DNA from 2 places in the Clostridium tanneri genome. Region 2 is predicted to be linked to the other one. Evidence: a T-box and tRNA genes for the amino acid it is inferred to sense, from the RefSeq annotation. Region 2 holds a T-box; the other holds one or more tRNA genes.
The links. The T-box of region 2 lies ahead of metG (methionine--tRNA ligase). A T-box ahead of a tRNA ligase gene usually reads a tRNA of that ligase, here a tRNA-Met.
Positions count from the first base shown of each region.

Region 1 (7,619 bases), on a different contig from region 2:
AATGATGATAAGTTAGTGGAGGAGTTAGGAGATGTATTGCTTCAAGTGGTATTTCATGCTCAAATAGGTAGGGAAGAAGGGTTCTTTAACATAAATGATGTAATTAAAGCTATATGTAGTAAAATGATAGGAAGGCACCCGCACGTTTTTGGAACATTGAGTGTTAACAATTCTGAAGAGGTATTAGAAAATTGGGATGAGATTAAAAAGAAAGAACAGGGACTTGAAAGTTACACAGATGAATTAAAACATGTTGCTAAGAGTCTTCCTGCTTTGATAAGAGCAGAGAAGATTCAAAAAAAGGCTGCAAAGGTTGGTTTTGACTGGGATAGAGTAGAGTGTGCACTAGAAAAAGTTTTAGAAGAATATTATGAAGTAAAGAATGTATATAAAGGGAAAAACAGGGCAAAAATAACAGAAGAAATAGGGGATTTGATATTTGCTTCCGTAAATGTTGCAAGATTCCTTGACATAGACCCTGAGTTTGCATTAAATTATACTATAGAGAAGTTTATAAATCGTTTTGCATACATAGAACAAATAGCAAAGTCCAGAGATGTTGATATGGCAGATATGACACTTCAACAAATGGATGAGCTTTGGGAAGAGGCTAAGTGTAAGAAAATTTAGATTTATATGCAAAAACTCTATAAAAAAGAAGGATTTTTAAAATCCGTGCAGAATAAGCTAGTATGCTGGTGTATAGGCATACTCAATATTAAGGAGGTAAAAAAGGTGAATAAGTCAGAATTAATTGCAAGCATAGCAGAAAAGTCAAAAATAACAAAAAAAGATGCAGAAGCAGCTTTAAAGGCATTTATAGAAAGTGTTGAAGAGACACTTGAGAATGGAGATAAGGTTCAGCTAGTTGGATTTGGTACTTTCGAAACAAGAAAAAGAGCTGCAAGAGTTGGCAGAAACCCAAGAACTAAAGAAGAAATAACTATACCAGAATCAACTGTTCCAGTATTTAAAGCTGGTAAGGAATTTAAAGATAAAGTAAATAAGTAATTTGCTAATTTTGAGAGTATTTTCAGAAAACCTGGGTGTAAATCTAGGTTTTTTGTTTTAGATAAGGAGAATTTGAGATGAGACTAGATAAATATTTAAAAGTATCCAGAATAATAAAAAGAAGAACAGTAGCAAAGGAAGCTTGTGAAGGTGGTAGGGTTAGTATAAATGGCAAAGTAGCAAAGCCAGGAACAGAGGTTAAGGAAGGAGATATTATTGAGATACAATATGCTAATAGGGTACTAAAGGCTAAGATTAAGAACATAGCACAGCATGTAACCAAGGAAAATGCCCAAGGAATGTATGATATTATCGCTGGTGAGGAAGAGGAGGAAGAGTAATAATCTAACATACCTTCGCATATATTAGTTACAAGTGGAGGGGATGTTATGGAGAAAAAAGAAACAAAGTTAGAAGAAAAAAAGAGTGTTCTGAATCTTGAAAATAGAAAAAGATTAATACTAAACGGAGTAGTAGAGGTAATAAGCTTTAATGAAGAGCAGATAGTACTAAATACTAACCTAGGGAGTCTTAATATCAAAGGAGCAGGACTTAAGATGAATAAATTAGACGTTCAAAATGGGGATGTTATAATAGTAGGCACTATAAATTCCTGTATTTATACTAATAGTGAAATTAAAAAAGAAAAACAAAGCTTAGTTTCAAAACTATTTAAATAGGTGCAACTATGATAATCTCAATAAGTGAACAATTTAGGTTAGTTATATTTAGCCTAATTGCAGGAATAATAACTGGTGTATTATTCGATTCTTATAGACTAATAAGAGGATTTAGTAGTGTAAACAAGATAATAACTTTTATTGAAGATACCTTGTTTTGGATATTTACAGCTGTTGTAGTATTTATATTCCTGCTATACACAAATTATGCATACATAGGTGCATATGTCTATATGTGCATAGCTATAGGTATATATCTTTATATTAAATTGTTAAGTCATATTTTCATAAAATCTCAATATAAGGTATTAGGAATACTAGGAAAGGTGCTTAGAATTAGCAGAAACTTAATACTATACCCTTTTCAAGTTATAGTTTATAGCATTAAAAGAAAAAATAAAGGAAATTATAAAAAATAGCTTGAAGAAAATTGAAAATCAAATTAAAATATAGATATGGCCTTTATAAAAATAATCTCCTTTGAGGGAATATGGTGATTACACATGAATAATAAAATCAAAGGAAAAAGTATAATCATTGTTTTAATAATCTGTTATGTATTTTATATATTTATAAGTCAACAGATAACTATGCATAAGATAAAAAGCCAAATATCAGATAAAAAGATAGAGGAACAAAAGGTAAAAGAAAAAAATCAGAAATTACAGGATGAAGTTAAAATGTCCAAATCAGACATGTATATAGAGAAGCTAGCAAGAGAAAGACTAGGTCTTATTAAACAAGGTGAGACTCCTGTAATAGATAGTAAAAATTAATACTTAGGTTTAAATTATAATTTAATATAAACATTATTTTATTTAAGGAGGAGTCTTTTTAATATGACCTTAAAGGCAGGAAGCATACTAGAGGGGATAGTAGTTAACATTACTAGTTTTGGAGCTTTTGTAGAAATTGATGGTAAAACAGGTTTAGTCCATATATCTGAGGTGTCAGATACTTATGTGAAAAATATAAGGGATCATCTAAAAGAAAAGGACAAAGTAAAGGTTAAAGTAATTTCAGTAGATGATAATGGAAAGATAAGCCTATCAATAAAACAGGCTATGCCAGAGAAAAAAACCTTTAAACCAGCTGAAATAGATTGGTCAAAGGAAAAAGGTAAGCAATCCCAAGGGAATTTCGAAGATAGACTATCTAGGTTCTTAAAAGATAGTGAGGAGAGATTTCAGGATTTGAAAAAGCACCAAGACACAAAAGGTAGAGGATATAGAAGAACTTCAAATTATTAGTTTATAAGAGGCTATGTATTAGCCTCTTTTATGTTATTCAATATAACAAAGCTAAATAATACTTGCTAAATAGAACACATTTTAACCTTATAAATAATATAAAAAATAAAGTTAAAAAAGTTGTTGACAATAGTAGATATATATAATATAATTTATTATGTCGTCAGGAAATAACAAGTGATGACAATGCTGAAGTGGCGGAACTGGCAGACGCACAGGACTTAAAATCCTGCGGGCCTTAAAACCCGTACCGGTTCGATTCCGGTCTTCAGCACCAATATCGCGGGGTGGAGCAGTTGGCAGCTCGTCGGGCTCATAACCCGAAGGTCGTAGGTTCAAGTCCTACCCCCGCAACCAATTTAAAACGTGGCGGAATAGCTCAGCTGGCTAGAGCATTCGGTTCATACCCGAAGTGTCGTAGGTTCAAGTCCTATTTCCGCTACCATATAACGCTGAAGTGGCGGAACTGGCAGACGCACAGGACTTAAAATCCTGCGGGCCTTAAAACCCGTACCGGTTCGATTCCGGTCTTCAGCACCAATATCGCGGGGTGGAGCAGTTGGCAGCTCGTCGGGCTCATAACCCGAAGGTCGTAGGTTCAAGTCCTACCCCCGCAACCAATTTAAAATATGGCGGAATAGCTCAGCTGGCTAGAGCATTCGGTTCATACCCGAAGTGTCGTAGGTTCAAGTCCTATTTCCGCTACCAAAACCTGTGGTTTAACCACAGGTTTTTTTATTTTGCTTATCTTATAGTCTTACCAGATAAATTTCGAATAAAAAACAATAAATCTTAAATTTTAATTTAAAATTAAAATTTATATATTATAATGTTGAAATATAAAAAAAACTATTTCATGTGACATGGAATATATTGGAAAATATTTTTTTTGCCCTTTAATTGTCTAAATATCATGATTATAAAAAAACATAGAAATATATGTCCTAAAAAAAATATATACGCATATCACCTTATGACATTTATTTCCAATTACGATTGCTATAATAAAGAAAGTAATTCTATAAGGTGGGTGGTATGTAATGCAGTACGGAGTAGAGCTTTTTCCGTATCAAAGAATTGGAAAATTAAAAGGTGAGGAAAAAAAATATAGGCTTAAGGATTTACCAATAATAATGACGTTAGGTATTTATTTTTTATCAGCTTTCCTTATTGGCAGAGTACTTATGATAAATCTTATGGCTCCATTTGGATTAGCATTCCTAGTTGCAGTAATTGTTTCAGAGGAGCGAAGGATAGCATTAGTATCAGGTTGTGGTACGTTATTAGGATATGTTTCGTTATATAACAATGTTAAGAATTTGCCTATGTATTTTATAATAACTGCTTCTTTAATGCTCTTAACTCATATAATAAAGTATATGGATAGAAAAAGGAAATTATTACTAATATTTGGTGTTGCTTTTATAGAAATTTTATTTTATAAGTTACTTATTGTTAAAATTGCATTTGTAATAGCTTTTTTAAACTCTTTTTTTGAAGTCATGTGCATATTTCCACTATATTTTATTATTAATTATTCTATAATATGCTTCAAGGAGTTAAAAACTAGACATTTATATAGTAATGAAGAAATAATCAGTATGTGTATAACTATATCCTTAGCTATTGCAGGAACATGGGGGACAAGTATTCAAGGGGTATCTTTAAGGAATATAATAGCTTTAACATTTATTCTAGTAGTTGGGTACATAAAAGGAAGTTCTTCTGGTGCAGCTGCGGGAGTAGCTATGGGTACCATAATTGGTGTGACATCTAATGATATGATTACCTTTATTGGCGTTTACGGTTTGTGTGGATTAATATCTGGTATATTTAGGGAAACAGGAAAATTGATGAGCGCCTTAGCTTATTTAGTAGCCTTTGCAGTACTCAAGATGTATTCGGATATAGGTGTACAATTCAAGATCATAGAGGTTGTTCTAAGCAGCACAGTATTTATTGCTATTCCTGAAAAGTTCTATAAAAAGTTGGAGTTAGAATTAGACTGGCAGAAAAAAGAGGAACATCTCAGAGAAAACTATGCTGAAAAGATTAAAGAAATATTAATGGACAAACTAAATAGTTTTGCAGATGTATTAGGTAACATGTCCCATACTCTTGAAAAACTAGCTGACAACGACAAACTTACTCTAAAGAATAAGAGTAGTGCGTTAATAGAAAATCTTGCGGACAGAGTTTGTGCAGATTGTAATATGAAATCCATGTGCTGGAGAAGAGAAACTTTTTATACTTACAACGCTTTCGGAGAATTGATACAAAACTATCAGGAAAGCAAGAAAGAAATACCTTTTGAAATAGAGCGAAAGTGTACAAGACGTTCTGCACTTATAAAGAATACAGAAGAAATCGTAAATAACTATATAATTAATGAGATGTGGAGAAGTAGGCTAAGTGAGTGTAGAGAACTGTTATCGCAGCAGATTAGTAACATGGGTAACTCTGTATCTGAGATAGTAGAAGAGTTTAATGTTGATATAAAATTTAATGTTGACATTGAAAATAGTATAAGGAGAATATTAAATAAAAATAATATCACATATAGGGATGTATTTTGCTTTAACAATAAAAATGATAGACTAGTGATAAATATATCTATGGAGGCTTGTGGCGGAAGTCAATTATGTATAAAGAAAGTTCTGCCTTTAATTAATGAGGTCACAGGAAAATGTATGTGTATAAGTGATGAGGGGTGCAATATAGATCCTCTAATGAAGTCCTGTAACGTGACCTTCGAAGAAACTCCAAAATATCATGTAGCAGCATATGTTAGCAGAAAGAGTAAAGAAGGGGAAAAATGTAATGGGGATAGTTATAGTTTTGGAAAACTTTCAGATGGAACTTATATGACAATAATTAGTGATGGAATGGGGTCAGGTCCCCAGGCAGGACAGGAAAGTAGCGCTGCAGTAGAATTAATAGAGAGGTTTGCTAAGGTAGGCTTTAATAAACTTACAGCTATAAATACCGTTAATTCTTTAATGAGCATAAAGTTCTCTGAGGATGAGAAATTTTCTACCCTAGATTTAAGTAGTATAGATTTATATGAGGGAGAGATAGACTTCATGAAGGTAGGTGCTGTAGCTAGTTTTATAAAAAGGGGAGATGAGGTTGAGGTAATAAAATCTAAGACATTACCTATAGGTGTTTTGGACAAACCAGATATTGACATAACTAAAAAGAAAATAAAAAATGGTGACTTTATAATAATGATAAGTGATGGAATACTTGATTATGAGAGTGAAGCAGCAGGTAAGGTAGACTGGATGGTTGATTTTTTAAAAAATGCAAAGTTTAATGATGCAAGGGAACTGTCTGAAGCAATAATAAGTAAGGCGAAGGAGTTGAGCGGCGGAAGAGCAAAAGACGATATGACTGTAGTTGTAGAAAAGGTCTATAGTCTATACTAAATAAGGGCTCAAGGACTAAATGTACATTTATTATAATGTATATTTAGTTCTTGAGGATTTAACAGATTCAAAATTTATTAGAGGTTACTCTACATTATTAATTTATTATGGTATAATAAAGTACATATTGTTGTTAAAAAAAACTATTTTAGGAAGTGTTTGCTTTGATAGATAAGGTCTTGAAAACTATAAAAGATAATAATATGTTTCAAAGAGGAGATAAAGTAATAGTGGCTGTTTCTGGGGGACCAGATTCTATAGCGCTTTTAAATATTTTACATGAACTTAAAAAGGATTTACAAATAGAAATTTGCGCTGCTCACGTCAACCATTGTCTAAGAGGAGAGGAAGCAGATGCAGATGAAGAATATGTAAGAAGATTTTGTGAAAATTTAAATATAAATTTTAAGAGTAAAAGAGTTGATATAAATGAATTGGCAAAGGCTAGAAATATATCATCTGAAACTGCAGGTAGAGAAGTTAGATATGAGTTTTTTCGGAAGCTAAGGGAAGATATTAAAGCTCAAAAAGTAGCAATAGCACATAATGCCAATGATCAAGCAGAAACTGTTTTAATGAGGATTATGAGAGGAACAGGATTAGAAGGTTTAATAGGAATAAGACCTGTTAGAGATGAAATTTTTGTAAGGCCAATAATAAATAACACCAGAGAAGAGGTAGAAGAGTATTGTAGAAAAAATAAGCTTAACCCAAGAATCGATAAAACAAATTTTCAATCTATATATTCTAGAAACAAGATAAGACTAGAATTGATACCTTATATTCAGCAGAACTTTAATAAAGATATTATAAGTGTCTTAAATAGATTAGCTGATACTATAAAAACAGACAATGATTACTTAGAGATAATATCCAAAGAGAAATATAAAAAATATTGTGAAATTAGTGAAAAAAAAGTTATAATATCTAAAGAAGCCTTTCTAGAACATCAGTCTATAATTACTAGGATTATAAGATTAGCTCTATATAATATAACTGGTAGTCTGAATAACTTTGAAAAAATTCACATTTATGATGTTATGGATATTCAAAAGAACACTACTGGTAAAAGAATATGTCTTCCAAAGGATGTATACATATTAAATAATTACGGAGATATAATTGTTCATGATGGCAGTAGCTATAATAAAGAGGTGAACACTAAAGAGTACTTGTTAAGGGAAGGGGTTAACAAGTTAAAGGAGCTTAAACTAAGAGTTGCTATTAGAATAATTGATGCTGAGAGTAGG
Region 1 covers NZ_JARUJP010000011.1:103,203-110,821, forward strand. Annotated here, with positions in the region: gene yabN (bifunctional methyltransferase/pyrophosphohydrolase YabN) at 1-630, shown strand, start outside; gene P8V03_RS10995 (HU family DNA-binding protein) at 637-1,011, shown strand; gene P8V03_RS11000 (RNA-binding S4 domain-containing protein) at 1,089-1,352, shown strand; gene yabP (sporulation protein YabP) at 1,401-1,691, shown strand; gene yabQ (spore cortex biosynthesis protein YabQ) at 1,700-2,110, shown strand; gene P8V03_RS11015 (FtsB family cell division protein) at 2,195-2,467, shown strand; gene P8V03_RS11020 (S1 domain-containing RNA-binding protein) at 2,531-2,941, shown strand; tRNA gene P8V03_RS11025 (tRNA-Leu) at 3,130-3,218, shown strand; tRNA gene P8V03_RS11030 (tRNA-Met) at 3,223-3,298, shown strand; tRNA gene P8V03_RS11035 (tRNA-Met) at 3,310-3,386, shown strand; tRNA gene P8V03_RS11040 (tRNA-Leu) at 3,393-3,481, shown strand; tRNA gene P8V03_RS11045 (tRNA-Met) at 3,486-3,561, shown strand; tRNA gene P8V03_RS11050 (tRNA-Met) at 3,573-3,649, shown strand; gene spoIIE (stage II sporulation protein E) at 3,982-6,369, shown strand; gene tilS (tRNA lysidine(34) synthetase TilS) at 6,534-7,619, shown strand, end outside.
Region 1: it has a tRNA-Met gene. The T-box ahead of metG (methionine--tRNA ligase) is inferred to sense a tRNA for this amino acid. The anticodon was not compared.

Region 2 (7,619 bases):
TCCATCTTTAATTGCTAAATCCTTTGCTGGATATACTTTATCAAAATCTTGAAGTCCTATTCCTTCAGCTTGCAACATTTTCTCAACGTTTTGTTCCGCTGATTCAATGGTTACCTGCTTTCCATCTGCTTCCACATGAACCTTAACAGCTCTTTTTATGGATATTTTCTTTCCTTCTTCAACTCTACTGTCCAGACTAGGTGTGGTTTTGTCCTTTGGTCCTACAACTATATTGTTATTGCTTAAAGCTTTTTTGTAAGTTCTACTAAACGTAGTAATCTGTTTATCCTGTCCATCAACAGAAACTGTTATTGTCTTCCTTGTGCTGAAAATTAATACTGTCAAAGCAATAAGAATTATTGATACTGACATGAAAATAAATTTAGGACCATTGGAAAAGTATTTTTTTAAGTAACTTGTGATTTTTTCCACCATAAGAATACCTCCTCCGGGCAAGAGCGACATCAATCATTATAATTGCTATAACTTCTTATGTCAAATATCACTCATGCTTTTTAGACTGTTTAATGCACATACCTGCATAAAACTAAAAAAATAAAATATTATGATAGCAAATTATTTTAACAGTCTAATACGGCTTTCGGTGGAATTTTGTTAAACTATTATAATTATATTCTCTATGGAGAATCTTTATGACAAAAATTAATTTTTTGTTAATATTATAGATATTCCTTTTTGATTTTACACTACTTTCTTATGTTTAGCAACTTCTCAACATTGAAAATAGTCCAATTACTTACCTCTTCTGGTTTAATATCTTTAATTTCTGCCACCTTTTCTATCATATTCCTAATGTATTCAGATCTATTTCTTTTCCCCCTAAAAGGAACTGGAGCCATGTACGGACAATCTGTTTCTAATAGTATTCTATCAATAGGAACTTCTTTAACTACTTCTATAATCTTTCTAGCATTTTTAAATGTTATAACACCAGTAAAACCTATGTAATAACCTAACTTTAGACACTCCCTGGCAAACTCTACGCTTCCAGAAAAACAATGAATTTCTCCAGTTACTCCTTTAAATTGTTTTATTATGTTCAGAGTATCCTCATGGGCATCCCTATCATGTATTATTACTGGCAGATTTAGTTCCTTTGCCAACTCCATTTGCCTTATAAATACTTCCTTCTGTATCTTTCTATCTGGATTCTCCTCCCAATAATAGTCCAGCCCTATTTCTCCTATAGCTTTAACTTTTTCATTCTTAGCCAACTTTTTTAGTTCGACTAACGTATCCTCTCCGAATTTATCTGCATGTTCAGGATGTATGCCTACTGCTGCATAAAAAAAATCGTATTTATCAGCAAGGTTAACAGATTGAACACATCCCTCTAAAGATGCTCCACAATTTAGAACTCCTATTACATTGTTTTTTTTAAGCTCTTCTATTACTAAATTTCTGTCTTCATCAAACTGTTCATCATCATAATGGGCGTGAGCATCAAATATTTTAATTGCTTTATCTAGTTCAATGTTATCCATCATCTGTATCTTCTCCATTTCAAACACTTAAGTGTAAACTCTTTTGTTTTTAGTTAACCTAGAAAATATATGTAAAATTGACAGCCACCAATATATTACCATTTTATTACATTTTCAATTATAGTCAAGCTATTTTTAGTAAAAACTCATTTAACTTCTCATGTAAACAAAATTCCCTACTTATTTACAAGTTTTGTTAATAAAAATACCCCATAGGATTATTATCATATAGGGTATTTCTAAATCAATTTGTTCTATAATCAGTCTTTCTTCTAATAATCCTCATAGTAAATGATAATTTATATACTTTTATCTAACTACGCTTCCAGTTGGAAGTTCTCCAGGTATAGAAACTGTAAATAACTTACTATCATCATCTGTAGAAGCTGCTAGTATCATTCCCTGTGAAAGTTCCCCTCTAAGCTTAACAGGTTTCAAGTTAGCAACTAATACTACATATTTTCCTACTAAATCTTCAGGTTTATAATGTTTAGCTATACCTGATATTACCTGTCTTTCCTCTCCATTTAATTCAACCTTTAACTTAAGAAGTTTTTTAGCTCCTTTTACAGGTTCACACTCTAAAACCTTAACTACTCTTAAGTCTATTTTTTCAAAATCCTCAATCGTTATCTCTTCTTTTAAAGGTTGCATTTTAGGTTTATTCTCACCTAACTGCTGTTCTTTAAGAGCATTTAACTCTTCAATTTTCTTTTCTACGTCTATTCTTGGGAATATGATTTCTCCCTTATTAACCTTTGTTCCTGCACTGGTTCCATCAAAAGCGGCTACACTATTCCAACTAGTTAGCTCTACATTTAACTGCTTATTGATTTTTTCACTTGTTTCAGGAAGGAAGGCTGAAAGACATACGGAAGTTATTCTTAAGGATTCTGCTAAGTTATAAAGCACTGTTCCAAGTCTTTCTTTATTTGATTCATCCTTTGCAAGTATCCATGGAGTAGTTTCATCTATATATTTGTTAGATCTTGATATAAGCTCCCATATACTATCTAATGCTTCAGGAATTCTCAAGTTATTCATATTCTTTTCTACCTTTATAGGAGTTTCCAAAGCAAGGTTTATAAGTTCGTTATCAATAACATCTTTTGCTGTTGGTGCTGGTATTATACCATCAAAATATTTTTCTACCATTGTGCAAGTTCTTGATAAAAGATTACCTAAGTCATTTGCTAAATCTGAGTTTATCTTCTTTATAAATATCTCATTGTTAAATAAACCGTCTGATCCAAAAGGAATTTCTCTTAGTAGGTAATATCTTACAGGATCTGTCCCGAAATGGTTTACTAAAACTACTGGATCCACAACGTTTCCTTTAGATTTTGACATTTTTCCACCGTCTACTAAAAGCCAGCCATGACCAAAAACCTGTTTTGGAAGTGGAACTCCTAGGGCCATAAGCATAATTGGCCAATAAATAGTATGGAATCTTAAAATATCTTTACCTACTAAATGCACATCTGCAGGCCAATATTTGTTATATAGTTCATTATTTTCTCCTGCATATCCTAATGCAGTTATATAATTCGCTAAGGCATCTATCCAAACATATACAACATGCTTTTCATCAAAAGTTACAGGAACTCCCCAATCAAATGAAGTTCTTGATACACAAAGATCTTGAAGTCCAGGCTTTAAGAAATTATTTATCATTTCATTTTTTCTTGATTCTGGTTGAATGAATTCTGGATGGTTTTCTATATGCTCAATAAGCTTTGGGGCATACTTCGACATTTTGAAGAAATATGCTTCTTCTTTTGCCTTTTCAACAGGTCTTCCACAATCAGGACACTTTCCATCTGCTAGCTGAGTTTCTGTCCAAAAGGATTCACAAGGTGTACAGTACCATCCTTCATAAGAGTCCTTATATATATCTCCTTGATCATATAGTCTCTTAAAGATATCTTGAACAGCTTTTATATGATAATCCTCTGTTGTTCTTATAAACTTATCATAGCTTACATTCATCATTCCCCATAGATCCTTGATACCTGCTACTATTTCATCCACATATTGTATCGGAGTAACCCCTTTAGCCTCTGCTAGTCTTTGTATCTTTTGACCATGTTCATCAGTACCTGTTAAAAACATTACTTCATAACCTGTAAGCCTTTTAAATCTTGCTAAAGCATCTGCAGCTACAGTAGTATAAGTGTTTCCTATATGCAACTTTGCTGATGGATAATAAATCGGTGTAGTAATATAATATGTTTTTTTGTTCATTAATTTTTCCTCCTTTATTTTTCAGTTTTTAACTTTGACATTAGATTTTTATAATAAAAAGCCTCTATATGAAGATATCCTTCATATAGAGGCGTGCTTACGCTTTACCACTCTATTTTATCCTTACCTCGCGATAAAGACCTCAATAAGTAATTGAAATTTAGCATTCTCCTAAAATTCCTTATTACCCTGCAAAATAACGGTTGCTTCCGTGCTATCCTACTCTATTTTTAGATAACCTGCTCTGGAGCCATGTTCATAAACTATTGTGTCATCGGTTTTCACCACTTCCGACTCTCTTTAGACATTTTCATTTACTACTCTTTCCTTCATAGCATTTTAAATTAATAATATGTTATATATTCTATACTGTCAATATGATGTCTAAATTTTTAATAAATATTCCTTTTTACACCTAATAGTTTTATTTTTTACTAATTCTATATAGTTCTAGCTTCCAAACAAGTTTTATCTTAGAACATAATTTTCACAATATTTATCGCCAATATGACACATATCATATCTGCCATTATAGCTACCCAAAGGGTATGTCGTATTTTCTTTATCCCAACAGCTCCAAAGTATACAGTAAGGGTATAAAATATCGTTTCAGTAGACCCGATAATTATTGATGCAACTCTCCCTATGTAACTATCAGCACCAAACTTATTTAATGTTTCTGCAAAAATCCCCATTGCTCCACTTCCTGATAAGGGCTTAACGAGCACTAAAGGCACAACCTCCGGCGGAAGCCCTATGAACTTAACCACTGGTTTCACTATACTTATGAAATAATCTAATGCATTAGATTCCCTAAAGACCCCAACTGCTATAATCATCGCTAATAAGTAAGGAAAAATTCTAACACATATATATAGTCCTTCCTTTGCACCTTCTACAAAGCATTCATACACTTTTACCTTCTTAATCATTCCATAGGCAACGATTAAGAAAATAATAATGGGGATTATCGATTTTATGATGTAATCCATGCTATTTCCTCCTTAAAAATACCTTTGAAGTACTTTGCACATTGTTACTCCAAATATAGCCGCTATTCCAGTAGTAATAATTGATGGTATTATAGTTTCTGCTGGATTTTGAGAACCAACAGCTGCACGTATAGAGATAACTGTAGTTGGTATTATTTGAACACAAGCTGCATTTAAAACTAAAAATAGGGCCATATCATTACTAGCTACACCATCTTTATTCTTATTAAGTCGTTTTAGTTCCTCCATAGCTTTTATTCCAAAAGGGGTTGCTGCATTAGACAATCCCATCATATTAGCAGTAAGATTCATAACTATAGCTCCCATTGCCTTTTCATCCCTGGCAGCTTCCTTAAAAATTAGTCCTAACAACGGCCTTAGCAGCTTTGCCAGTTTATCTGTTAGACCGCTTCTTTCTGCAACTTTCACAACTCCACACCATAAACACATAATACCAGCTAGTCCAATAACAAGTTTTACTGTTGAATCTGCTGATACTATAATAGATTTTGATACCTCTGCTCCCCTTCCAGTAACAATACCAAAAATAATTCCGATAGCTAAAATAGAAAACCATATAAAGTTAATCATATTGTTTCTCTCCTTTTATTAATTGTTGACACTACTTATCATTAATGTATATGATAGAAATTAGCCAGTATTGCATAAATATTATGCTTTCATTCTATTTACTATTGAAAATAAATTTTAAGAATGTTAACATTTATGATGTGCATTATTTTTATAATTGGAGGTTAGAGATGACCATTAAGGATATAATGAAGTATATAGAAAGTGAGTACTATGTTATAAATGATACTCCTTGTGAAATATGTGGTGGAGGGTACATAGCTGAAAGCTTAAAAATTGATATTGTTGATGACGTACCTTATGACGTATGTGATTGTATCTGTTCAAGTTGCGGCTATGAGAAAACCTTCGAGTTTTGTGCACCATTTATAGATGAGGATGGATTTAATAAAGCTAAAAATATGCTAAACTAAAGGAGAGTTCATATGAAGGAAAATAACTTAAAATTAGCTCAACAGGATATTGATGAGGCTCTTTCAACTATTGAATACATGGAGAAAAGTCTTAACAACGAAAACCTTCCTAAAGATGTTTTAAAAGAAAAATTTATGTTTCTTGCAGAAAAAGTATCACAACTCGAAACAATTTTAAAAGAAGAAGGTATTCTTGAATAACATAATATAAATAATAAGCAGCTAGATTTACCAGTAAATCTAGCTGCTTATTATTTATATTCCTACTTATACTTAGGTATCTCAAAACTTAATACAGGATTTTTAACTTGAGACATAATATTATACATTCGTGGAATTTGCTTATATGCCCAAGAAACATCAGTTGCATACTGGTGAGTTCCAGGCTTTTCAGGATTCCATCTCATCTTATACAATGTGTCCTGTTTACCATTTGGATTATTTATGTATCTTGGTGAAATCCATTTTGCTCCTCCCATAATCGCTTCTTCCGGAGAAAACCATTTATTTTCATAGGCAGTTCTAGTTCCATTCAAATTAGGCTCTACATCAAAAGCACCTATTCCAAAAAAATTATATACTGGCACACCGTAATATGGGTTACCACTACTATCGTTAATTCCCCCATTAGCTAATTGAGATTTTCCATTTCCCGTTTCTAATAGCGCATGAGAAACTAGATAAGCAGGATTTATATTGGCCTCTTTAGCTGCATCTAAGAATACTTGTCCTTTTCCTTCTAATATGCCCTTTCCTTTTAATATGTTATCTAAATCCTCTGCAGTAATGCCTTCGGAGTAAGTTAACTTTAAAAATTGGTATTTTCCATAGTTATCTAAAAAATTACTAGGATTAACATAATACTTAATGTGATTCTTACTTGCTTCATTGCTCATATCGCTATACTCTACAAAAACCGGTTTTGACTCTACATTCTTCTGAATATTAATCATTTCATCAAGAGTAATACCGTAATTAGAAACTTGGCTATCTCCTATATTTGTGCTATCAACAACTCTAAAGTAATCCACGTAATAGTTATCATAATCAGTGTTTATATCTTTATGAGCGCCTGTGGTGTTTGCTCTCTTACTATATACTACAACTTTGTACTTCTCACCACTTGAACTACCTGTTAGTATTTTAGATGATGTAATTTTACCACCTTCAGCTGATACATATCCGTCTGTTAATTCCGTATATACATCTTTGTTATCTGCGTAGTTATGTACAAATATTCTATATTGTGCATCTGTTCCACTTTTAGAGTTTATAAAAAACACTGGTTTTTGATTTGATAAAAGAGAATTATAATCAAAACTTAATGATGCTATTTGCGGTACTCCTTCATAGCTTGTACCATCTGAATATTTGTTAATAGTATTAAATTGCATATTTATGGTTTTTCCCAAACTTTTTCCTGAGATTGATTTAACATCAGGACTTATTACTAGGTTATATTTTTTATTAGGGTCATATCCTGATACTATGGGACTTACTAATACAATATCTGAACTAGCCCCTATAGATACATTCACAGGGATAGTTTTACCACTATCATCAGTAACTAATATATTCTTATTATTGACTGTTTCCATTTTTAATGGACTATTGAATTTAACAACCCATTCCTTATTTATATCTATCCTAGGCGAACCTTCTGATAAATAATTAACTGCATAAACCTTCGACTGAATCAAAGATAATGAAAATATTAAAGAACAGGTAAGAGCCTTTAACCTCTTATTCATGTTTACCCCCCCAATTTCATTCCTACAATGTTATTATAAGGAAATTAAAAAGTTTTTTCCAACATTATTTTTAAAAGCTTAAAATTTGTATTTATATATTTTAAACAGAATTGTTTACTAAGC
Region 2 covers NZ_JARUJP010000020.1:25,454-33,072, reverse strand. Annotated here, with positions in the region: gene P8V03_RS14910 (resuscitation-promoting factor) at 1-435, opposite strand, end outside; gene P8V03_RS14905 (TatD family hydrolase) at 708-1,508, opposite strand; gene metG (methionine--tRNA ligase) at 1,815-3,749, opposite strand; T-box leader at 3,834-4,091, opposite strand; gene P8V03_RS14895 (spore maturation protein) at 4,223-4,741, opposite strand; gene P8V03_RS14890 (nucleoside recognition domain-containing protein) at 4,754-5,332, opposite strand; gene P8V03_RS14885 (metal-binding protein) at 5,503-5,745, shown strand; gene P8V03_RS14880 (hypothetical protein) at 5,758-5,946, shown strand; gene P8V03_RS14875 (glucosaminidase domain-containing protein) at 6,009-7,496, opposite strand.